Regions from separate parts of the Microbacterium sp. LS_15 genome, predicted to be linked through region 3. Evidence: predicted binding sites of a transcription regulator. Region 3 holds the regulator's gene; each other region holds the start of a gene.
The links. Region 3 encodes LexA, which represses DNA repair genes until DNA is damaged. Its sites were predicted from a motif close to TCGAACANNTGTTCGA; they were not measured.
Positions count from the first base shown of each region.

Region 1: a site for LexA is predicted at 3,789-3,804, ahead of recA (recombinase RecA). Genes of this name have one in related genera too.
Region 2: a site for LexA is predicted at 4,430-4,445, ahead of RAC69_RS04250 (DUF222 domain-containing protein). Genes of this name have one in related genera too.

Region 1 covers NZ_JAVAYD010000001.1:56,756-64,751, reverse strand. Annotated here, with positions in the region: gene miaB (tRNA (N6-isopentenyl adenosine(37)-C2)-methylthiotransferase MiaB) at 1-1,444, opposite strand, end outside; gene RAC69_RS00305 (regulatory protein RecX) at 1,533-2,483, opposite strand; gene recA (recombinase RecA) at 2,544-3,590, opposite strand; gene RAC69_RS00295 (DUF3046 domain-containing protein) at 3,862-4,086, opposite strand; gene RAC69_RS00290 (helix-turn-helix domain-containing protein) at 4,107-4,415, opposite strand; gene RAC69_RS00285 (CinA family protein) at 4,557-5,036, opposite strand; gene pgsA (CDP-diacylglycerol--glycerol-3-phosphate 3-phosphatidyltransferase) at 5,033-5,608, opposite strand; gene RAC69_RS00275 (DNA translocase FtsK) at 5,608-7,996, opposite strand, start outside.
Region 2 covers NZ_JAVAYD010000002.1:26,684-34,679, forward strand. Annotated here, with positions in the region: gene RAC69_RS04230 (ABC transporter ATP-binding protein) at 1-692, opposite strand, end outside; gene RAC69_RS04235 (enoyl-CoA hydratase/isomerase family protein) at 892-1,953, opposite strand; gene RAC69_RS04240 (ATP-binding cassette domain-containing protein) at 2,075-3,787, shown strand; gene RAC69_RS04245 (hypothetical protein) at 3,861-4,310, opposite strand; gene RAC69_RS04250 (DUF222 domain-containing protein) at 4,456-5,853, shown strand; gene hemL (glutamate-1-semialdehyde 2,1-aminomutase) at 5,871-7,199, opposite strand; gene hemB (porphobilinogen synthase) at 7,272-7,996, opposite strand, start outside.
Region 3 covers NZ_JAVAYD010000015.1:35,294-43,289, forward strand. Annotated here, with positions in the region: gene hisH (imidazole glycerol phosphate synthase subunit HisH) at 1-564, opposite strand, end outside; gene hisB (imidazoleglycerol-phosphate dehydratase HisB) at 561-1,178, opposite strand; gene RAC69_RS15015 (histidinol-phosphate transaminase) at 1,175-2,269, opposite strand; gene RAC69_RS15020 (LysM peptidoglycan-binding domain-containing protein) at 2,307-2,669, opposite strand; gene lexA (transcriptional repressor LexA) at 2,961-3,647, shown strand; gene RAC69_RS15030 (prolyl oligopeptidase family serine peptidase) at 3,708-5,573, shown strand; gene smpB (SsrA-binding protein SmpB) at 5,574-6,050, opposite strand; gene ftsX (permease-like cell division protein FtsX) at 6,126-7,040, opposite strand; gene ftsE (cell division ATP-binding protein FtsE) at 7,037-7,996, opposite strand, start outside.

The DNA.
Region 1 (7,996 bases), on a different contig from region 3:
AGGCGTCGCCACCGCGGGTTCGGCGGATGCGCAGGGGCGCTCCCGTCGGATCGTCGGCGAGCAGGTGGAACGGCGCCGCGTGGCTGATGGTCACCGTCGCGACGTCGCCGGGGCGCGGAAGGTCGGAGCCGGGGGTGACCTCGAAGTGCACGAGTCGGTTGTCCTGCGCTCGTCCGGTGAGGCGGTGCGTCTCGGCATCCTTCTTGCCCTCGCCTGTCGAGACCAGCACCTCGACCTCGCGACCGACCTGCTTCTGATTCTCCTCGAGGGAGATGCGCTCCTGCAGGGCGATGAGACGGTTGTAACGCTCCTGCACGATTGCCTTGGGCACCTGATCCGCCATCGTGGCCGCCGGAGTGCCCTCTCGGATGGAGTACTGGAAGGTGAAGGCGCTGGCGAAGCGCGACTGCTCGACGACCCGCATGGTGTCTTCGAAGTCCTCGTCGGTCTCGCCGGGGAATCCGACGATGATGTCGGTCGTGATCGCGGCGTGCGGGATCCGGTCGCGAACGCGCTCGAGGATGCCGAGGAACTTCTCACTCCGGTAGGAACGGCGCATGGCCTTGAGGATGCGGTCGCTGCCGGACTGCAGCGGCATGTGCAGCTGAGGCATCACGTTCGGAGTCTCGGCCATGGCGTCGATCACGTCGTCGGTGAACGCCGCGGGGTGCGGGCTGGTGAAGCGGACGCGCTCGAGTCCCTCGATCTCGCCGGTCGCGCGGAGGAGCTTGCCGAAGGCCTGTCGATCACCGAATTCGACACCGTAGGAGTTCACGTTCTGTCCGAGCAGCGTGACCTCGATCGCGCCGTCTTCGACGAGCAGCCGGATTTCGTTCAGGATGTCGCCGGGTCGGCGATCCTTCTCCTTGCCTCGCAGGCTCGGGACGATGCAGAACGTGCAGGTGTTGTTGCAGCCGACGGAGATCGACACCCACCCGCTGTGGGCGGAGTCGCGCTTGGTCGGAAGCGTCGACGGGAAGATCTCGAGCGACTCGAGGATCTCCATCTCCGCCTCGCCGTTGTGACGTGCGCGTTCCAGCAGTCCGGGGAGCGAGCCCATGTTGTGCGTGCCGAAGACCACGTCGACCCATGGCGCCTTGTCGAGCACGGCCTGCTTGTCCATCTGCGCGAGGCACCCGCCGACGGCGATCTGCATGCCGTCCTTGCGCCGCTTGACAGCAGCGAGCTGTCCGAGTGTGCCGTACAGCTTGCCCGCTGCGTTGTCGCGCACCGCGCAGGTGTTGATGATGACGACGTCGGCTTCGTCGCCGACATCCGCCCGGATGTAACCGGCGCTCTCGAGCGACCCGGAGAGACGCTCGGAGTCGTGCACGTTCATCTGACAGCCGAAGGTGCGCACCTCGTAGGAACGCTGTCTGCCGTCGTGGTCGATCGCCGCCGACGACGAGGAGATGATCGTCGGCTCGCTGCGCGGGATACTCATGATGATTCCATTCTACGAGCGTGTCGACGGGACACCGGCTGTGCTCGACGGAGCGCGAGCGGGCAGCGAGGATCCGATCGTCGTGGAATCAGTCCGAGTCGACGAAGCGCACTCCGCTCGACCCGCGGCCGGACGCTTCCGCCAGCGCGGTCTTCGCCGCGCTCATGGCGACTCCGCCGTTGTAGCCGCGGCGCGCGAGCTGCCCCACAAGACGGCGGAGCGCCGTGTCGGGATCGAGCCGGGCCAGCGACGTCGCCTTGGTCCGGGCGAACTCGAGGGCACGCTCGGCGTCGTCATCCGGCAGTTCTTCGAGAGCGGCGTCGATGACCTCGCGCGGGATTCCTCGCTGAGCGAGCGCACGAGTGAGAGCGACGCGCCCCTGCCCCTTGCGCTGCACTCCCCCGGTGACGAGTTGCTCGGCGAGCACGGCATCGTCGAGATAGCCGCGCCGCTCGAACTCCGCGACCACATCGTCGACCTGGTGCGCATCGAGACGGCGACCGTCGTTCTCGTAGCCTCGCAGCACGAGACGCGCTTCGGAGACCGACAGCGAGCGCGAGCGGAGCTTGCGCACGAGGAGCTCCTCCGCTGCCGCACGGATCTCCTCATCGCTGTGCGGAGACCGCGCGCCCGTTCCCGCCTCTCCGAATGCATCGCTCGAAGAATCGGGCACAGCGTTGAGCGGACGCAGACGGGGACCTCGTCCTGCCGCACCCCGCGCAGGATGGCGTTCGCTCGGGGAACCGTCCGACGCCTCTTCCGCCATCGATCCGCTGAGGTCGTCGCCGTTCCAGGTCGACCGCCAGAGTCCCGCATCGCCGGTGCGTCGCGGGACGACCACTTCGGCTGCGCGACGGGCTTTGTCCGAGACGCCGTCTCCCGTCGTATGCGAGCGCGACCCGTGCGAGCGCGACCCGTGCTCGTCCAGGCGCGGAATCCGATCCCCCGCGTCGTCGGATTCGGATGCCCCGCGCCGCCTGCCGAACAGCGGCGTCACGGGAGCGAGCCGCTCGGACTCGCCCCCATGATGATCACTCATCGCACGCTCCGGTCATAGGAGCAGTCGTTCCCCGACCGTCGAACTGCCTGCGCATGGCTTCTACGCGGGACGACGCTCGGCGAGCTCGTCACCGGGAGCAGCAGCAGCCGGCCCGCCGATCCCGAGCTTCTGCTTGATCTGCGTCTCGATCGTGAGAGCGATGTCGGGATTCTTGATCAGGAACGTGCGGGCGTTCTCCTTGCCCTGTCCGAGCTGATCTCCGTCGTAGGTGTACCAGGACCCCGACTTCTTCACGATGCCGTGGTCGACGCCGAAATCGATGAGGCTGCCCTCGCGGGAGATGCCGACGCCGTAGAGGATGTCGAACTCCGCCTGCTTGAACGGAGGAGCCATCTTGTTCTTGACGACCTTGACCCTGGTGCGGTTTCCGACAGCGTCGGTGCCGTCCTTGAGGGTCTCGATGCGACGGATGTCCATGCGCACCGACGCGTAGAACTTGAGCGCCTTTCCACCGGCCGTGGTCTCCGGCGATCCGAAGAACACACCGATCTTCTCGCGCAGCTGGTTGATGAAGATCATCGTCGTGTTGGTCTGGTTGAGACCACCGGTCAGCTTGCGGAGCGCCTGCGACATCAGGCGAGCCTGAAGGCCGACGTGCGAGTCTCCCATCTCACCCTCGATCTCAGCACGGGGCACGAGGGCTGCGACGGAGTCGATCACGATCAGGTCGATCGCGCCGGAGCGCACGAGCATGTCGGCGATCTCGAGCGCCTGCTCACCCGTGTCGGGCTGCGAGACGAGGAGCGCGTCGATGTCGACGCCGAGCTTGGCGGCGTAGTCGGGGTCGAGCGCATGCTCCGCGTCGATGAACGCTGCGATGCCGCCGGAGCGCTGGGCGTTGGCGATCGCGTGCAACGTGAGCGTGGTCTTACCCGATGACTCGGGTCCGTAGATCTCCACGATGCGGCCACGCGGGAGCCCGCCGACGCCGAGAGCGACGTCGAGAGCGATCGAACCGGTCGGGATCACGGCGACGGGGGCGCGCTCATCGCTGCCCAGCCGCATGACCGAGCCCTTTCCGAACTGGCGGTCGATCTGAGCGAGTGCGGTCTCGAGGGACTTCTCGCGGTCTGCGGGTGATGGCATGACGTGCTCCTTATGCTCGCGTGGTGCCGCCTGTAGGCTGTCGCGGTCGTCCCGGGATCGGGACGAACTCTCCGACAAGGCGTATGGCTCTTCGGCCTGTTATCACCGTACGAGGGGCCACCGACATTGCATCGCGTGAGCCCAATGAACGGGGAGAACGTGGCCTCCGAACCACTTGTGCAGAACGTTACGCCTGTTTCGAACACATCTTCGACGACACGCCGAGGAAGACGTCGCGGATCTCGAAGCCGCTCCGCTCCGCCGTCGCGGCTCAGCGCTTGCGAGGCTCGAGCCGCCCGGCGCCGTGGCGGCGCTCGAGAGGCACATCCGTCTCAGCACACAGCGCGAGCCAGATGTCGCGCGGAGGAATCCCCGCGTCCAGGGCACCCTCGGCCGTACGACCGGACAATCCTGTGAGCACCAGGTCGCTCACCAGGGACGACGCACGCCCACCGAATTCGGCCTCCACAGCGCGGAGGAACTCACTACGACGCATGAAGAGTCGGGGACTCGATGTCAGTGGAGCGAGAGTTCGGGCTCGACAGCAGCCACGAGGTCGTCGGGGACGACGTCGGGGAACACCTGGATGCCCTCGAGAACCGAGATGCGGTCACCGACCTCGCGCATGATCGTCGAGATCGGGACGTCGAGCGCATCGGCCACCGACGCGAGGATCTCGCTCGAGGCCTCTTTCTGTCCACGCTCGACCTCACTGAGGTATCCGAGGGCGACAGACGCCTTGCTCGCGACCTGGCGGAGCGTCCGCCCCTTCTGAAGACGGAAGTCCCTCAGAACATCGCCGATTTCCTGCCGTACGAGAATCATCGGAACCTCCTCCCAGATCGCCTACTCGAGGTCTCCCCCGATGGAATCGTCAGTCTAGTCGTATCGACTGTCACAAAATCTACCCTTGCACGCTGTGCTTTCGGTGTGAGCACATTTACGACAACCGGCACGTCCCGTTCGCTATTCCCGTGTCATCCGACGGAGCAGCGAGAGCACGGCGTCCACCGAAGCGGCGCGGATCCTCACGCGGTCGCCGTCGAATCGGAACGATTCGCTCGCGGAGCTCTCCGGAGTCACGACCGCGACATGCACGGTGCCCACGGGCTGACCGTCGGGCGAGTCCGGGCCGGCGATGCCGGTCGTCGCGATCCCGACGTCGGCCGGTCGTCCGACACCGACGGCGCGGCGCACTCCGTCAGCCATCTGCAGCGCCACGCGCGGGTGAACGGGCCCCTGCTCCGACAGGAGCGCCTCGTCGACCCCGAGCAACGAGTGCTTGACCGGAGTCGCGTAAGCCACGACGGCACCCCAGAGCGCTGCCGAGGCGCCGGGGACGCTGACGAGCTCCGCGGCGACGGCGCCGCCCGTCAACGACTCGGCCACGCCCAGCGTCCATCCGCGGGCCGAGAGGGCCTCGACGACGTCGGAGGCGATCGTCACGCCAACCGCCTGGATCCTCTGACCTGGGCGACGATGTAGTCGATCCCGCTCGCCACCGTGAGGATCAGGACGATGATCATGAGCACAGCCGTCACGAGCACCCACGGCCACAGGCCGATCACCACGTGCAAGGGCAGCAGCGCCCATCCGAGAGCGACACCCTGCACGGCGGTCTTGAGCTTGCCCATCCACGCCGCGGCGACCACGTGCTCCTTCGCGACGATCAAGCGGTGGATGGTGATCCCCCACTCGCGCACGAGGATCACGACGACGACCCACCAGTTGAGTTCGGCGAGGATGGCGAGGCCGATGAAACCGGCCCCGGTGAGGAGCTTGTCGGCGATGGGATCCCAGAGCTTGCCGAAATCGCTGACGATGTCGTAGCGCCGGGCGAGGTAGCCGTCGACCCAGTCGGTGGAGATGGCCACGATGAAGAGGACCGCGGCGATCCAGCGAACGGCCAGATCGGTCAGGCCGTAGGTGCCGCCGAGCAGGAGCAGGACGAAGAAGACGACCGCGAGGGGGATGCGTGCGACCGTGATCGCGTTGGGCAGCTGCCGGGGTATCGCCATCAGTCGCGCCCCGTCAGTCCCCAGGCGTCTTCATCGCCATCGGCCTCGACCTCGGGCAGGCCTTCGAACTGCGCCTCGACCGGGTCGCGCGGGGCAGCGGCTCCCGCAGCGGCCGGCGCTGCGGGGGTGGCACCGGCAGGGGCCGGCACGTCCTCACCGCGGAGCTTCGCCATGACCTGCGGGAGCTGCTCCGGGGTCGCGAGGACGTCGCGGGCCTTCGATCCCTCGGACGGGCCGACGATCTCCCGCGACTCGAGCAGATCCATCAGGCGGCCCGCCTTGGCGAAGCCGACGCGCAGCTTGCGCTGCAGCATCGACGTGGAGCCGAACTGCGACGACACGATGAGCTCGGCCGCGGCGAGGAGGAGTTCGAGGTCGTCTCCGATGTCCTCGTCGACCTCCTTCTTCTTGCTCGGCTCCATGGCCTCCTGCACGTCCGGCCGGTACTCGGGACGAGCCTGACGCGTGACGTGCTTGACGACCGCGTCGATCTCCTTCTCGTCGACCCACGCACCCTGCAGACGGAAGGGCTTGGACGACCCCATGGGCGAGAACAGGGCGTCACCCTGACCGATGAGCTTGTCGGCACCGGGGCTGTCGAGGATCACACGGCTGTCGGTGACGCTGGTGACGGCGAAGGCGAGACGCGATGGGACGTTGGCCTTGATCAGACCCGTCACGACGTCGACGCTTGGGCGCTGCGTGGCGAGGACCAGGTGGATGCCGGACGCACGGGCGAGCTGCGTGATGCGGACGATCGAGTCCTCGACGTCGCGTGGAGCAACCATCATGAGGTCGGCGAGCTCGTCGACGACCACCAGCAGATACGGGTACGGCTTGAGCACGCGCTCGCTGCCGACGGGCACCTCGACCTCGCCGGCCCGGACGGCCCTGTTGAAGTCGTCGATGTGGCGGAACCCGAACGACGCGAGGTCGTCGTACCGCATGTCCATCTCCTTCACGACCCACTGCAGAGCCTCGGCGGCCTTCTTCGGGTTCGTGATGATCGGCGTGATGAGGTGCGGCACTCCTGCGTAGCTGGTGAGCTCGACGCGCTTCGGGTCGATCAGGACCATCCGCACGTCCGAGGGACGTGCGCGCATGAGCAGGCTCGTGATCATCGAGTTCACGAAGCTGGACTTACCGGAACCCGTCGAACCGGCGACGAGGAGGTGCGGCATCTTCGCGAGGTTCGCGACCACGAAGTTGCCGCCGACGTCTTTGCCCACGCCGATGGTCAGCGGGTGCGTGCTCTTGTGCGCCGCCTGCGAGCGGAGCACGTCTCCCAGCGCGACCGTCTCGCGGTCGGTGTTGGGGATCTCGATGCCGATGGCGCTCTTGCCGGGGATCGGCGAAAGGATGCGCACGTCGTTGGATGCCACGGCATACGCGAAGTTGTTGCTCAGCTGCAGGATCTTCTCGACCTTGACGCCGTGCCCCACCTCGACCTCGTACTGGGTGACCGTCGGACCGCGGGAAAACCCCGTGACCTTCGCATCCACGTTGAACTGCGACAGCACGCTGGTGATCTGCTCGACGATGCGGTCGTTCGCCTCCGAGCGGGCCACCGAGGGCGGGCCCTCCGCCAGCACGCCGGGCGACGGGAGGATGTACGGCGCGACCGGAGCCTGAGGGCCGCCGTCGCCGGGGCCGTCGGTGCCGAAGCCGTCGAGCCCCGGGAGCTCGGGCATCTCGCCCGTGTCCGACTCGTCGTCGAGGAGCGCCGTGGTCTGCTGCTCCGCGAGCGCGTCGGTCACCGAGCGCACGTCGGACAGGACCTCCGTCGCCGCGTCGTACGGGTTGGCGACCGTGACGGCCTGGTCGTAGGCGGGCGTAGCCTCCTGGGTCCCGAGGAGCGCCGTGATGTCGTCGGAGCCGAGCGTCCCCTCGTCGGGATCCTCCTCGCGACCGGTCTTGTTGCGCCGCCACCAGGGCAGCACGTCGGGGTCGTCGACCTTGTCCGCGTCATCGATCGCCGCGGCATCCTTTGCCGGCTTCTCGGTGCGCTCGGCGTCGAACATCCACGCGTAGAGGTCGCCGAGGCGCTGGCCGATGCGGTTCGGCGGCGTCTTCGTGAGGATCAGGATACTGAGCACCACCAGCAGCGACAGCACGAGATACGCCGGGATGTCCGTCAGATACGTCAGGGGCTGCCCGATCAGCCATCCGAGCAGGCCGCCGGACTCGCTGAGGGCCGGCATGCCCTGGTTCGGATGCGGTCGCGGACCCGCCACGTGGAAGATGCCCGACAGCGCGAGCACGAACATCCCGAAGCCGATTCCGATGCGTCCGTTGTCGTGGACGGACGAGGGATGACGGAAGAGCCAACCGGCCAGCAGCAGGAGCAGGACCGGCATGATGAACGCGACCCGCCCCACGAAGAGGCCG
Region 2 (7,996 bases), on a different contig from region 3:
CCGACCACCATGATGTCGGTGTTCGCCTCGCGGAAGCGGCCCTCCTCGATGCGCTCGCGCACGAAGGCGCGCACGACGCGCACCCCGGTCAGCTGCTCGCGCATCACCCGGTTCACCGCGTCGAGCTTGCCCTGGTAGCTGCGGAACAGCGGGACCATGCGGCTCACGACGAGCCCGGCGACGATGAGGAGCAGCGGCACCGAGACGGCGATCAGCCAGCTCAGACCCACATTGGTCTGGATCGCGAAGATGATGCCGCCGATCGCGAGCAGCGGCGCGGTGACGAGCATCGTGGCGCCCATCATCGCGAGCATCTGCACCTGCTGCACGTCGTTCGTGTTGCGCGTGATGAGCGAGCCGGCGCCGAACTGCGACACCTCGCGCTCCGAGAAGCCGCTGACGCGGCCGAAGACGTCGGCGCGGATGTCGCGACCGGCCCCCATGGCGGCACGGGCCGCGAAGTAGGTCGCGATGATCGACGCGACGATCTGACCGAGCGACACCGCGAGCATGAACAGGCCGGTGCGCCAGATGTACCCCGTGTCGGAGAGCGCGACACCCTTGTTGATGATGTCTTCGTTCAGACGGGGCAGATAGAGCGTGGCCAGCGCGCTCGCGAACTGGAAGACCAGCACCACGAGCAGCAGCCACTTATAGCGGGACAGATAGCGGACGAGAATTTTTCCCAGCACAGGCGGACTTTCTATGAAGGGTGACGCGGCGGATCTCCCGGCAGGCGGACGCGGGCCGACGATCGCGCACATGCAAGAGTGCCACGAACCGCCGACATTCGTATCCCCCGCGGGGATGACCTTCGCTCACAGCGAACCGGCCGATCGAAGGCCCCGAGTAGTTGGACCGCGGCGAACAAGACGCGGCCCCGCCTCACCCTCAGAAGAGTGCGCGCTCCGGGGTGTATGCACGCGCATCGGCCCCGGCATCCTCGGGGAGCTCCGCGATCGACGAGGGCTGCCACTTCGGGGTGCGATCCTTGTCGACGAGCTGCGCCCTGATGCCCTCGACGAGATCCGGATGCTGCATCACGAACCACATCACGCGGCGGTACTCCCCGGCGAGGGCGTCCCTCAGGCTGCTCATCGCCCGCGCCTCGCGGACGGCGTCGAGCGTCACGGCCAGGGCGGTCGGCGCGAGACTCTCGAGCAGGTCGGCCGTGGCCGCGGCATCCTGCTCCTCGCGCGCCCGCAGCCGCTCGACGATCTCTGCGACCGTGTCGGCCGAGAAGGCCTCGTCGATCCACACGCGCGACGCCGGCACCGTCGAGGGTTCGGGCGTCTCGTCGAACAGCAGCACGATCTCGGAGGGGCCGGTCGGGTCGGCGCGGTAGGCGAGGGCCTCGCGCAGAGCGTCGAGCCGGTCGGAGGGCACCACGTGGTCGGCGAACCCGAGCAGCACCGCGTCCGCGGCATCCATCGTCGAACCGGTCAGACCGAAGTACTCGCCGAGCCGGCCCGGCATGAGGCCGAGCAGCCAGGTGCCGCCGACGTCGGGCGTGAAGCCGATGCGCGTCTCCGGCATCGCCAGCTTCGAGCGCTCCGTCACGATGCGGATCGCCGCGTGGCCGGAGAGGCCGATCCCGCCGCCCATCGTGATGCCGTCGGCGATCGTCACGACGGGCTTCGGGTACTCCGCGATGAGGGCGTCGAGCGCGTACTCCGCGCGGAAGAACTCCGCAGTGACGTCGGTATCGCCCGCCACGATCTGCGAATACAGGGCGCGCACATCGCCCCCGGCGCACATCCCGCGCTCCCCTGCCCCGTCGATCATCACGATCTGCACGTCGCTGTCGTGACGCCAGGCCTCGAGCGCCTCGGTGAGCAGGTCGATCATGCCGGGGTCGAGGGCGTTGATCGCCTCGGGGCGGTTGAGAGTGAGCCGTCCCAGCGCCCCCTCCGTGCGGACGAGGACCCGGGGCGCGGTGGTGGAATCGGTCACGCGTGCCAGGCTACCCGCTGGATTCATGCTTGCCCTCGCACCCGTCCGTGGGGTAAATACGCGATCGGACGGCTTTTCCGGCAGGATAGACGGAACTGCCCATTGCAACGAGAGGTCGCGGATGCCCGACGGACAGGTGCTCGAGTTCACGCGCGTGACGAAGCGCTTCAATGACGTGACGGCGGTGTCCGACTTCTCCGCACGGGTCGAGCCGGGAGCCGTCACCGCCTTCCTCGGCCCGAACGGCGCCGGGAAGACCACGACACTGCGCATCCTGCTCGGACAGGTGCGCGCCACCAGCGGAACCGCCACGATCGGCGGCGTCGCCCATTCCGAGCTGCGCCACCCTCTGCGCACGATCGGCTCCGTGCTCGAGGAGACGGTCTACCGGCCCCGTCGCAGTGCGACCCGCCACCTGACGATCGCCGCCAAGGCCAACGGCATCCCGCTCTCGCGCGTCGACGAGGTGCTCTCGCTCGTCGGCCTGGAGCACGAGGCCGAGGGACGCGTCGGCAGCTTCTCGCTCGGCATGAGGCAGCGCCTCAGCGTCGCGCACGCCCTGCTCGGCGACCCCGGCGCCCTCGTGTTCGACGAGCCGGCCAACGGGCTCGACCCCGAGGGCATCCGGTGGATGCGCCTGCTCATGCGTCGCCTCGCCGACGAGGGACGGACCGTGCTGGTGTCGTCGCACGTGCTCAGCGAGGTCGAGCAGGTCGCCGACAACGTGCTCGTGCTCTCGAAGGGGCAGCTGATGCTGTCGAGCGGCATCGAGAAGCTCGCCGACCCCACCGCCGGATCGGTCGTGGTCGACGCGGCGGACCGTGCAGCCCTGCGCAGCGCCCTGGCCGAGGCCGGGTTCCAGATCGAGGTGCTGCGCTCCGGACTCCGCGTCCGCGGAGGGGACGCGGCGAGGGTCGGCGCCATCGCCGCCGCGGCCGGCATCGCGCTCACCACGCTCGTGCAGCGCGGCCCCACGCTCGAGGACGTCTTCATCGAGCTCGTCCGCGGCGGCACACTCGAGCCGCGCGCGGTCGCCGCGGCATCCGAGTACGTCGCGGCGGATGCCGAGGCCGACGCTGCGCCGGTTGCCGACGCTGTCGCTGAACCGGATGCTGACGCTGTCGCCGAACCGGATGCTGACGCTGCCGCCGAGCCGGACGAAGCACCCGGCGCCGAGGCTGCCGTCGAGGCCCCGTCGAACGCCGGGGCCGACGCGGACACCGCGGCGGAGACCGACGCGACGGCCGCGGCGCCCGCGGAAGCGCCCGTCGAGGGCGGGCCGTCTTTCGACGACATCCTGTTCGGCGCCGGATCGACGCAGGCCGAGACGGATGAGCCGGAGGACAGCGACGCCGCGGAGGAATCACACGACTCAGGCGTGGATGTGTTCGACAGCCTCGGCGAGACGGACGCAACGGGCGACACCGCTGCATCCGAGTCGGGCGAGCAGGGCGACCAGCCCGAGGAACACGGCGACGAGCCCGCGGACGAGGGCGACCAGCCCCGGGAACAGGGCGACGAGGATCCTCGCTCCGCCGCGGTCAGCTCGATGCTGGCCGCCGCAGCACGCGCCTATTACGAGGACGAGCCGCGAGACTACCCCCACGGCGACGCGCCCGATGCTGACGAGCACGACCGAACCGGCGAGGGCGACACCCAGTGGTCTGTCGCCAGCACCGGGGTGATCGACCAGGTTCCCGCGTCTGCGCCCGGCGAGGGTGCGGAGGCGCAGGCCGGGGGCGAGCACGAGCACCACGAGGGTGAGCACCACGAGGGCGGGTACCACGAGCACGAGCACCACGAGGGTGAGCACCACGAGCACCGTCACGACTGAGCGCTCCGCGCCCTCCCGACAGTCGAATGCCTCCCCGCCGATCAGCGGGGAGGCATTCCTGTGTCCGAGGGATTCAGGCGGGCCTGGGGCGGATGACGGGACGCTTGCGCGCCTTCGACACCGGCGTCGGCGCGGTGGCGACGATCTCCTCGACGTCGGCGGGTTCCTCCGAGACAGGGAGTCGCAGCGCCTGCGTGAGCGAGAGCCCGTGGCGGGTCGTGAGGATCAGGCGCCGGAACTGCTCGTCACCGTCGAGGTCGATCACCACGCTCGGTCGATGCCGACGGATCAGCACGAAATCGGTGCTTCCCGCGGCCTTCCAGGTCCCGGCCGCGAGGATACCCGGGATGTGCGTTCCGGGGTTCGGCACGCCGCGCAGCCAGGTCCACGCGTCGTCGGTGAGCTGCACCTTGGTGATGGTCTCGCGCTCGATCCGCAGGTTGTCCCGGTGGAAGCTCGCGGCACGCTCGATCGGCGAGAGCACGATCTCGAGTTGCGTCTGGTCCAGCAGCAACGTCACCATGCGTCCAGTCTGCCAGCGGCGTCCTGCCAGTTGTCTGCGTCTTCTTCACAGGACCGCAACGATCCGTTGTGTACGACCGTCATATACTCGTCGCTCCATTCCGATGTTCTCCTCGAGATTCGAACAAATATACTAAACTCGAAGCATGGCTTCCACCTCCGTCGTCGAGACCGACATCGAGCAGCGCGCTACGCTTCTCGACGCGTGGACGGAGACCCGCCGCCGGATCGCGACGCTCGAAGCGCACGCGTCGCACCTTCTCGCAGAGAGGATGCGGGTCGATCAACAGGATGCCGAGGAGCACCCCTTCCACCGCGACGCGATCCACCGGTCGATGGTCGCGGAGTACGCCGCCGCGGGTCGCGTGGCGCACAGCACGATGGAGTACGCGTTCACCGATGCCGCCTTCCTCGAGCGGGGTCATCCCGAGGTGCTCGCCGCGTTCCGGGAGGGAGCGATCACCGCGGGGCATGTGCGCGAGATCGTCCGAGCGGGTGGCATCGTACGCGAAGCGATCAACAACGGCCGAGCGGATGCCGCGGCACTCGCCACCTTCGACACGGCCGCGCGCGTCGTGGCGGAAGCAGAGACGCCGGCCCGCACCGCCGCTCACGTGAAGCGCCTCGCCGCGGCCCTGGCAGGCGACACGGTGGTCGAGCGGCACGAGCGCGCGCGGTCTGAGCGCGCCGTGACGATGCGCTCGGTGGACGACGGGCTGGCGCTGCTCACCGTCGTGCTGCCCGAGCACCTCGCCGCCGCGATCATGGACCGGCTCACACAGCTCGCCCGCGGAGTGGTGGCAGCGCGGCAGACTCCGGAGGCGTGCGCCTCGGAGGGCGATCAGGGCATCGAGCCCCGCCTCGATTCGCTCGATCGGACGGCGATCTTCGCCGACGTCACGTTCACGACCGACCCCGGGCGCCTCACTGCCTCGAGCGACGCCGAAGCCGTCCCCGCGGACTCGCGCACGATCGACCAGGTGCGCGCCGACCTATTGACTGACCTGCTGCTCGCAGCCGACCCCAGTCCGGCGAACGGCCCCGGGCTCGACAACATCCGCGGGCGCATCCAGGTCACGATCGCGGCGACGACGCTCGCCGGGTTCGACGAGCGGCCCGCCGAACTCGACGGATACGGACCGCTCCACCCCGACCACGCCCGTGATCTCGCCGGGCGGAACCTCGGATGGTCGCGCCTGTTCCTCGACGCGAGCGGGTTGGTCACCGAGACCGACACGTACACACCGACCGAGCCGATGCGACGTTTCCTCAGGGCGCGGGATCAGCACTGCCGCTTTCCCGGATGCAGAATGCCGGTGCACCGATGCGAGGCCGATCACACCCACGACCACGCGAAGGGCGGGCGCACCGACGTCCACAATCTCGCTCACCTCTGCCGCGGACACCATGCGCTCAAGCATCCGGACATCGCCGACGACCATCGGTGGTCGGCGCGACAGCTGCCGGACGGCACAATCGACTGGCTCAGTCCATCGGGCCGGAGCTACCGGGATTCGCCGCAACGACGAGTGATCTTCGTGTGATGGCTCGCGTCGGGGTGTCAGCTCGCCGCGAGGGCGCGAGCAGCAGCCGAGGCGGCAGCAGGAAGCGCCGCCTCGATACGCTGCAGCTCGTCCTCGCCATGAGCAGCTGTGAGGAACCAGGCCTCGAAGACGCTCGGAGGCAGCGCGACACCCTGTTCGCGCATGCTGTGGAAGAACGGAGCGTACCGGAAGGACTCCTGCGCCTGAGCCTGCGCGTAGTCGCGGGGAGCACCGTCACGGAACGACGCGCTGAACAGGCTGCCGGCGTGGGAGATCGCGTGCGTGACACCGGCATCCGTCAGCGCCGCATCGAGTGCGCTGGCGATGCGCGACGCCGCGGCATCCACTGTCGCGTAGACGTCGGGGGTGGCGAGCCGCAGAGTCGCGAGACCCGCGGCCACCGACAGCGGGTTCCCGGAGAGCGTCCCGGCCTGGTAGACCGGACCGACCGGGGCGAGCATGTCCATGACCTCGGCCCGTCCGCCGAGGGCGGCGAGGGGCATTCCGCCTCCGACGACCTTGCCGAACGTGATGATGTCGGGCCGATAATCCTCGCCCGCCTCCGCCTGCAGGCCCCAGTACCCCGCCGGGTGCACCCGGAACCCGGTGAGCACCTCGTCGAGGATCAGCAGCGCGCCGTGCTGGTGCGCGATGTCGGCGAGGAAGCGGTTGAACCCCGGCTCCGGGGTCACGACTCCCATATTCGCGGCGGCAGCCTCGACGATGACGGCGGCGATCCGATCTCCGTGCTCGGCGAAGACCGCCTCCAGCGCCGCGCGGTCGTTGTAGTCGATCACGAGCGTCTGGGCGGCGATCGGAGCCGGCACACCCGCAGAGCCAGGGAGCGCGAGCGTTGCGACGCCCGAGCCCGCGGCCGCGAGCAGTCCGTCGGAATGCCCGTGATAGTGGCCGGCGAACTTCACGAGCAGGTCCCGGCCGGTCGCACCCCGCGCCAGTCGAATCGCCGTCATCGTCGCCTCGGTGCCCGTCGATACGAGGCGCACCCGCTCGACCGGTGCCGCGTCGCCCACGCGCACACGGTCGGCGATCAGCTCCGCGAGCTCCACCTCGCCCTCCGTCGGAGCACCGAAGGACAGACCCCGATTCGCGGCCTCCTGCACGGCCGCGACGACCTCCGGGTGGGCGTGCCCGAGGAGTGCGGGGCCCCACGACGCCACGAGGTCGACGTACTCCGCACCGGCGGCATCCGTCACGCGAGCACCGCGCGCCGACGCCAGGAACCGCGGCGTCCCGCCCACCGAACCGTACGCCCGCACCGGCGAGTTCACGCCGCCGGGGATCACCGCACGGGCAGCGGAGAACAGGTCGTCATTGCGGTCGGTCACAGCACACTCCTCAGGCGTCGCACGGCGGATACCGGCATCCTCCAGGCTAGCCCGCGCGGCTGGGCGCCGGACTCAGCTGCGCAGCCAGCGAGCCGCCTCGGTCGCCCAGTACGTCAGCACGGCATCCGCGCCCGCCCGACGGATCGACAGCAGCGACTCGAGGATCGACGCACGACGATCGATCCAGCCGTTCGCCGCGGCGGCCTCGATCATCGCGTACTCGCCCGACACCTGGTACGCCCACACGGGGACATCCACGGTATCGCGGACCTCGCGCAGCACATCGAGGAAGGCCATGGCCGGCTTCACCATGACGATGTCGGCACCCTCCTGCTCGTCCACGACGGCCTCGCGCACGCCCTCGCGACGGTTGCCGGGATCGAGCTGGTACGTGCGCCGGTCTCCCCGCAGCTGCGAGTCCACGGCCTCGCGGAACGGGCCGTAGAACGCGCTCGCGTACTTCGCGGCGTACGCCAGCAGCAGAGTGTCGGTGAACCCCTCCGCGTCGAGAGCGCGACGGATCACCGCGACCTGGCCGTCCATCATCCCCGACAGGCCGAGCAGCTGCGAACCGGCTCGCGCCTGCGACAGGGCCATCGACGTGTACCGCTCCAGGGTCGCGTCGTTGTCGACGGAGCCGTCCGCTGCCAGCACACCGCAGTGGCCGTGATCGGTGAACTCGTCCAGGCAGAGATCGGTCTGCACGACCAGCGCGTCGCCCACCTCGGCGGCCAGCGCCTCCGTGGCCACGTTGAGAATGCCCTTCGGGTCGTCCGCTCCCGAGCCCCGGGCATCGC
Region 3 (7,996 bases):
GGCGGAGAGCGGACCGTTCTCGACGGCCGCGAGGAACGGCTCACCGTACGTCGACCAGGTGAGCACGGGCTGCGGGAACGGCGGGATGACGTCGAGCTCCCACGACTGCGCCGCGTACGAGTGCACAAAGTAGAACCGCTCGTCTTCGATCCCACGGAACAGGATGCTGTCTGCGCCCGGCTCCACCGTGTTCCACCCCATGTGGGGCAGCACCGGAGCGTTGAGCTCGGTGACGGCACCCGGCCATTCGCCGAGCCCCTCCGCATCGGTGCCGCGCTCGACGCCGTGGGCGAAGAGCACCTGCATGCCGACGCAGATCCCGAGAACCGGGCGGCCCCCCGCGAGGCGGCGATCGATGATCTCGTCCCCTCCGTGCGCGTGGAGCGCGTCGCGGACCGCCTGGAACGCGCCGACGCCGGGGACGAGCAGGCCGTCGGCCTCGAGCGCCTCGGTGCGGTCGCGGGTGAGCACGGCATCCGCGCCTGCCGCGACGAGTGCCTTGACGGCGGAGTGCACGTTGCCCGACTCGTAGTCGAACACGGCGACGCGGGGTGCCCCGGTCACAGCGCGCCCTTCGTGGAGGGGATGCCGTCGACGAGCGGGTCGAGCGCCTTCGCCTGGCGGAACGCCCTCGCGAACGCCTTGTACTCGGCCTCGGCGATGTGGTGCGGATCGCGTCCGCCCAGCACCCGCACGTGCACGGTCAGCCCGGCGTTGAACGTGATCGCCTCGAACGTGTGGCGGACGAGGGAGCCGGTGAAGTGGCCGCCGATGAGGTGGTGCTCGAAACCCGCCGGCTCGCCCGTGTGGACGAGGTAGGGGCGCCCCGAGATGTCGACCACGGCCTGGGCGAGTGCCTCGTCGAGGGGCACGAGCGCGTCCCCGTAGCGGGAGATGCCGGATTTGTCGCTCAGCGCCTCGCGGATCGCCTGGCCGAGCACGATCGAGATGTCCTCGACCGTGTGGTGAGCGTCGATGTTCGTGTCGCCCGAGGCGCGGACAGTGAGGTCGGTCAGGGAGTGCTTCGCGAACGCCGTCAGCATGTGATCGAAGAAGGGCACCGACGTGTCGATGTGGCTCGCACCGGTGCCGTCGAGGTTCAGCTCGAGCTCGACAGTGGACTCCGAAGTGCTGCGCACACGCGTCGCGGTGCGAGGGGTCAGGGCGGTGCTGCTCATGAAGCCGATCCTATCGAGGCCAGTGCGTCGAGGAACGCGGTGGTCTCCGCCTCCGTGCCGGCGGTGACCCGGAGGTGCCCCGGGATGCCCACGTCGCGGATCAGCACGCCGCGGTCGTACAGCTGCTGCCAGACCGCACGGGGATCGGAGACGCCCCCGAAGAGCACGAAGTTCGACCATGATTCGTGGGGCGTGTACCCGAGCGCCTCGAGCGTCGCCGAGATGCGGTCGCGCTGCTCGATGATCTCCTCGACCATGCCGAGCATGACGTCGGAGTTGCGCAGAGCCGCGATGGCGGCGGCCTGCGTGAGCGCGCTCAGGTGGTAGGGCAGTCGCACGAGGCGCAGCGCGTCGATGAACGCGGGATCGGCCGCGAGGTAGCCGACGCGTGCACCCGCGAAGGCGAAGGCCTTGCTCATCGTGCGCGAGACCGCGAGTCGCGGACGGCCGTCGAGCAGCGTGAGCGCCGATGGCGCCTCGCGCGGAGCGAACTCCTGATACGCCTCATCGACCACGACGATCCCGCGGCTGGCCTCGTACACCGCCTCGATCACATCGAGCGACAACGGGGTTCCGGTCGGGTTGTTCGGCGCGCACAGGAGGATCACATCGGGGTCGGCCTCTTCGACCTGCGCGGCAGCATCGTCGGGAGTGAGCGAGTAGTCGGGCTGGCGCGTGCCGGCGACCCACGTCGCGCCCGTGCCCTGCGCGATGAGCGGGTACATCGAGTAGGTGGGTGCGAAGCTGAAAGCGGTGCGCTCCGGACCGCCGAACGCCTGAAGGATGTGCTGCAGGACCTCGTTCGAGCCGTTCCCTGCCCAGATCTGCTCCGCCTCGAGACCGTGCCCGAGATACTCGGCGAACCCCTCGCGCAGGGTGGTGAACTCGCGGTCGGGGTAGCGGTTGACGTCACGCAGAGCCACGGCGATGTCATCGAGAATGTCGCTCGCCACGGCATCCGGGACGGGATGCGTGTTCTCGTTGACGTTCAAGGCGATGGGCAGCGGCGCCTGAGGGGCCCCGTAGGGAGTGAGTCCTCGAAGATCGTCACGAAGCGGGAGGTCGGCGAGTGATGCGGTCACCCTTCCCATGGTAGGCCGCGCAGTGGCGCCCGGCTGCCGGGTGACGTCACTCGGAGTACTGCGCGGGGATCGCGATCTCCTGGCCGATCTGGAGGGCGCCGCCCTGGAGGACGTTCAGACGGGTGATGTCGCCGATGACCTCTCGCGGGTCGGCACCCGGCGCGACGCTCTCGGCGATCGACCACAGGGTGTCGCCCGGCATCACGGTGACCGTCTCGAACGATGCCGTCGCGACGCTCTCGTTCGAGGCGAGGGCCGTGCCCCCGCTCAGAGCCGCGAACGCGATGCCCCCGGCGAGCGGGACGGCGGCGAGAGCGAGCAGGAAGCGGCGACCGCGCGCCGTCAGCCGGAGCCGCGTCGCCGGACGTGCCGGAAGGACCGCTGCGGTGCTGAAGGTGATGGTGGTCATCTGGTGCTCCTCTGCTCTACCGCTGTGCGTCTGCATCAGCGATGAAGTTGGCGTAGCGTTCGCATTCGCGACTCGGCCGGGAGTCATGAATGCGAAGCTACGTTCCGAAGGTATCTTCGAATTCGAACATCTGTCAAGAGTTCTTCGAAACCCGTCCTCCGAATCAGCCGACACACTCGAACAGATCTTCCAGATCGGCGTGATTCTCGGATACGGTTTCGATACGCACACCCCATCACGGACCACCGACATTCGAATCCGGACCGCGATACCGCACACCTGAGGAGCACCATGAGCGAGATCTCCGCCCCCGAGTCCGAGGCGCCGCGCACTCGGCGGAGGAAGAGCCTCAGCCCCAAGCAGATGGCGATCCTCGAGGTCATCCAGACGTCGATCAGCCGCTACGGCTACCCGCCGAGCATGCGCGAGATCGGCGACGCGGTGGGGCTGAAGTCGCTCTCCAGCGTCACCCACCAGCTCGGACAGCTCGAGCTGAGCGGGTATCTGCGCCGCGACCCCGGCAAGACCCGTGCCATGGAGGTGCTGATCGATTTGCCGGGCACCGGCGCTGAGAACCCGGCCGATGTCGCGACCCCGGTGGGCGACGCCGCCCTCGTCCCGCTGGTCGGCCGCATCGCCGCCGGCGTGCCGATCACCGCCGACCAGCAGGTCGAGGAGATCTTCCCCCTCCCCCGCCAGCTCGTGGGCAAGGGTGACCTCTTCATGCTCAAGGTCTCCGGCGAGTCGATGATCGACGCCGCCATCTGCGACGGCGACTGGGTCGTCGTCCGCTCGCAGAACAGCGCGGAGAACGGCGAGATCGTCGCCGCGATGCTCGACGGCGAGGCCACGGTCAAGGTGCTGCGTCGCCGCGACGGCCACACCTGGCTGCTGCCGCGCAACTCGGCGTTCGAGCCCATCCTCGGCGACGAGTCCGTGGTGCTCGGCAAGGTCGTCGCGGTCCTGCGCGCCGTCTGAGGTCATGCGTCCGGCGGCGACCGGCTGGTCGGCTGGCCGGCTCCGTCTAGGCTCGGAGGCATGTCCGCACCGTTCGGGTCCTGGCCCTCACCGTTCACTCCGGCATCCGTCGCGGCATCGTCGCCGCGCATCGACGGCGCCCGTTTCGTCGGGGACGAGGTCTGGTGGGGCGAGTCGGTCCCGTCGGAAGGCGGTCGCGTCACCGTCCGGAGCTCGACCGGCGACCAGATCCTCCCGACGCCGTGGAGCGCGCGGTCCCGCGTGCACGAGTACGGCGGCGGCGCGTGGACGGCCGACCACGAGGGGACGCTTTACTTCGTCGACGCGAAGGACCAGCGCGTGCGGAGGATGCCGCGCGGCGGCGAGCCCGTCGTCCTCACAGCCCCTGGCCCTGCGCACGGCGGTCTGCGCGTGCAGCGGGGGCGGCTGTTCGCGGTGCGCGAGGATCTGACCGTCGAACCGCACCGGCGCGCCGTCGTCGAAATCCCGGTCGACGGATCTGCCGCGGACGATCCCGACGCGGTGCGGGTGGTCGTCGAGAGCGACGGCTTCTTCGCGCACCCCGCACCGAGTCCGGACGGACACCGGGTCGCCTGGGTCGAATGGGACGCGACACGTATGCCGTGGCAGTCGGCGCGTCTCGCGGTCACCGACGGCTCTCTCACGACCGTCGTGCCGACGCGCGCCGCTCTGCAGCCGGAGTGGACGGGCGACGACGAACTCGTGGTCGCCGATGACCCGACCGGCCGGTGGGCCCTGCACAGGGTGCGCGTCGACGCCGACGGCCGGTCCTGGACGCCAGAGCCGGTGACCGCCGCCGAGGTGGACGCCGACACGGGGTATGGACTCTGGGTGCTCGGCAACCGCTGGTATCAGCCCCTCGTCGACGGTCGCCTCGTCGCGGTGCGGACCGACGGCAGGGACGCGGTGGTCGTGATCTCCTCCGACGGCAGCGCACGCCCGCTGCCCGTGCCGCCGGACGGCCATGTCAGCGTCGACGACGTCGCCGGGACGCGCATCCTCCTCTCCGGCAGCAGTTCGACGTCCGCTCCCGGTCTCTGGCTCGTCGACGTCGACACCGGCGCCGTCGAGGCCGTCGCCGGCGGCGCACCGGCCGACCCGGCGTGGATGCCCACGGCGTCCGCCCTCGTCGTCGACGGCGCTCATGGCCCCGTGCACGCTTTCGCCTACCCACCGGCCCACCCGGCGGCGACCGCCCCCGAGGGAGAGCTGCCGCCGTACGTCGTGCTCGTGCACGGCGGTCCGACCGCCCACGTCACCGGGGCGACGTCATCGGCCATCACGTTCTACACGAGTCGCGGCATCGGGGTGCTCGACGTGAACTACGGCGGCTCGAGCGGGTACGGGCGCGCGTATCGAGAGCGCCTGGATGGCGCGTGGGGCGTCGTGGACGTCGACGACGTGATCGCTGCGGCGCGCGGGCTCGTCGAGGCGGGGCTCGCCGACCCGGCGCGCATCGCGATCAAGGGCGGTTCCGCCGGCGGCTGGACGGTGCTGTCAGCGCTCGTGCGCGGGGGCACGTTCGCGGCCGGCATCAGCCGGTACGGCGTCGCCGACCTGCGGATGCTCGTCGAGCAGTCCCACGACTTCGAGGCGCACTACATCGAGGGGCTCGTCGGTCCGCTCCCCGAGGCGGAGGACCTCTACGTCGAGCGCTCACCGCTCACGCACGCCGATCGCATCGACGTGCCGGTGCTGCTCATGCAGGGCGGGGAAGACCGCGTGGTGCCGCCGTCGCAGTCGGAGGCGATCCGCGATGCGCTGGCAGCGCGCGGGGTCGAACACGAGTACGTGCTGTACCCGACGGAGGGACACGGGTTCCGCGCCGCGGAGACCATCGTCGACGCCCTGGAGCGGGAGCTCGCGTTCCTCGGCCGGGTGTTCGGCTTCAGCCCGGCGGGCTGATCACTCGCCGACGCGGTTGCGCAGGCGCATAGCTCGCTCCGCCTCGCGAGTGTCCTGCCGCTCGCGGAGCGTCTGACGCTTGTCGTACTCGCGCTTGCCCTTCGCGAGCGCGATCTCGACCTTGGCGCGTCCGTCGGAGAAGTACAGCTTCAGCGGGATGAGCGTGTAGCCGCCCGCCGAGACGGCGTGCGCGAGCTTCGCGATCTCCTCGCGGTGCAGCAGCAGCTTGCGGATGCGCTTGGCCGAGTGATTGGTCCAGTGACCCTGCGAGTACTCGGGGATGTGCACGGCGTCGAGGAACACCTCGTTGCCCTTGACGAACGCGTACCCGTCGCTGAGGTTCGCGCGTCCCTGACGCAGTGACTTGACCTCGGTGCCGGTGAGCACCATCCCCGCCTCGTACGACTTCTCGATGTTGTAGTCGTGACGTGCGCGACGATTGGTCGCGATGACCTTCTCCCCGCGTTCCCTGGGCATGATTCTCTCCTGTGCGTGACGACGTCGGTGACGCGATCCGTCACCGAGCAGCCTGTCAGTCTATACCGCGCCGGGTCAGGTGCGAAGCCACCGGCGGATCGCGAAGCCCGCCGAGAGCGCGGCGAGCACGACGCCGATGATGATCAGCACGGGCACGACGACCGCGGCATCCTGCATCCCGATCCAGGTGGTGATGAACGGCACCCGGCCGCGGAGATAGCCGTTGACGCCGAAGTGCACGCCCGCCACGACCGCCGCGCTCGCGAGCACGGAGCCGAGGAAGGCGGCGAACACGCCCTCCAGCACGAACGGCGTCTGGATGAATCGGTTCGAGGCGCCGACGAGACGCATGATCCCGATCTCCTTGCGTCTCGCGTACGCGGAGAGGCGGATGGTGGTCCCGATGAGCAGGATGGCGGCGATGAGCATGAGCACAGCGATGCCGACCGCGATGTACGTCGCGACGGTCAGCGCCGAGAACAGCGGTTCGAGGTACTGCAGCTGGTCCCGCACCTGCTCCACCCCGGCGACGCCGCTGAACGCCTCGGCGATCACCTGCGACTGCCCCGGGTCCTTCATCGTGACGAAGAACACCTCGAAGGCCTGGTCGGGTGTGATGACGCTGGCCTGCTCCTCACCGAGCTGTGCCACGAGCTTGGCGTAGGTGTCCTCCTTGCTGTCGAAGGCCACCTCGCTGATGAGCGGCGACAGCGCGTCGCCCTCGAGCTGGTCGCGGACAGCGGTGACCTGATCCTCCGTCGCCGCGCCGTCGATGCACGTGTCCGATTCCGAGATCGACGAGCACATGTAGACGGCGACCTGCGCGCGCTCCGACCAGTAGCCGCGCATGGTGCCGATCTGCGACTGCATGAGGATCGCGGCGCCGACGAACGTGAGCGACACGAACGTCACGAGCACGACGGAGATGACCATGGAGATGTTGCGGCGGAGGCCGACGAGGGCCTCCGTGAGGATGAGTCCGATTCTCATGACGTCGGCCCCACCTTCTCGTCGCCGTCATCCGAGAGGCCGAGGCGATCGGCGACCCCCAGCTCGGCGACGTCGACTTCGGGGAGCACGATGGGGTGCGTGCGCGGCGGGGTCTGCGCGGCAGGTGCTTCCGGCACCACCGTCGCCTCCTCCACCGACGGCTCGGCGGGCACGGCCTGCGCCTCCGGCGTCTCGGATGCCGTGGGCACGGCGTCCGGCGCGGCCGCAGCCGCCTTGCGCTGTGCACTGAGCTCCTCGGCGAGAGCGGCGCGCACGACGGACAGATCGGCCGTCTGGCGCTGCACCTCCTGCACGGCGGTGAGCGCGGCGGCCGCCGCGGCACCGCGCACCTCTTCTGGCACGAGTCGCGGGATCTGAGAGGTGTCGCCGTAGCCGCCGTGTACCTCGTCGCGCACCATCACGCCGTCGCGGAGCTCGATGACGCGCCGCTGCATCTGATCGACGAACGCCGCCTCGTGGGTGGCCATGAGCACCGTCGTACCGCCCGCGTTGATGCGGGCGAGCAGCTGCATGATGTCGACCGAGGTCGCGGGGTCGAGGTTTCCGGTCGGCTCGTCGGCGAGCAGCACCTGCGGACGGTTGACCAGTGCACGCGCGATCGCGACGCGCTGCTGCTCGCCGCCCGACAGCTCATGCGGCATCCGCTTCTGCTTGCCGTCGAGGCCGACGAGGGCGAGCGCCTCCGGCACGGCCTGCTGGATGAAGCCGCGCGACGATCCGGTCACCTGCAGGGTGAACGCCACGTTCTGATAGACGGTCTTCGACGGCAGGAGGCGGAAGTCCTGGAAGACGGACCCGATGTGCCGGCGGAAGTACGGGACCTTGCGGTTGGCGAGCGAGCGCAGGTCGCGACCGAGCACGGCGACGCGCCCCGAGGTGGGTACGTCCTCGCGCAGGATCAGCCGCAGACACGACGACTTCCCCGACCCGGAGGC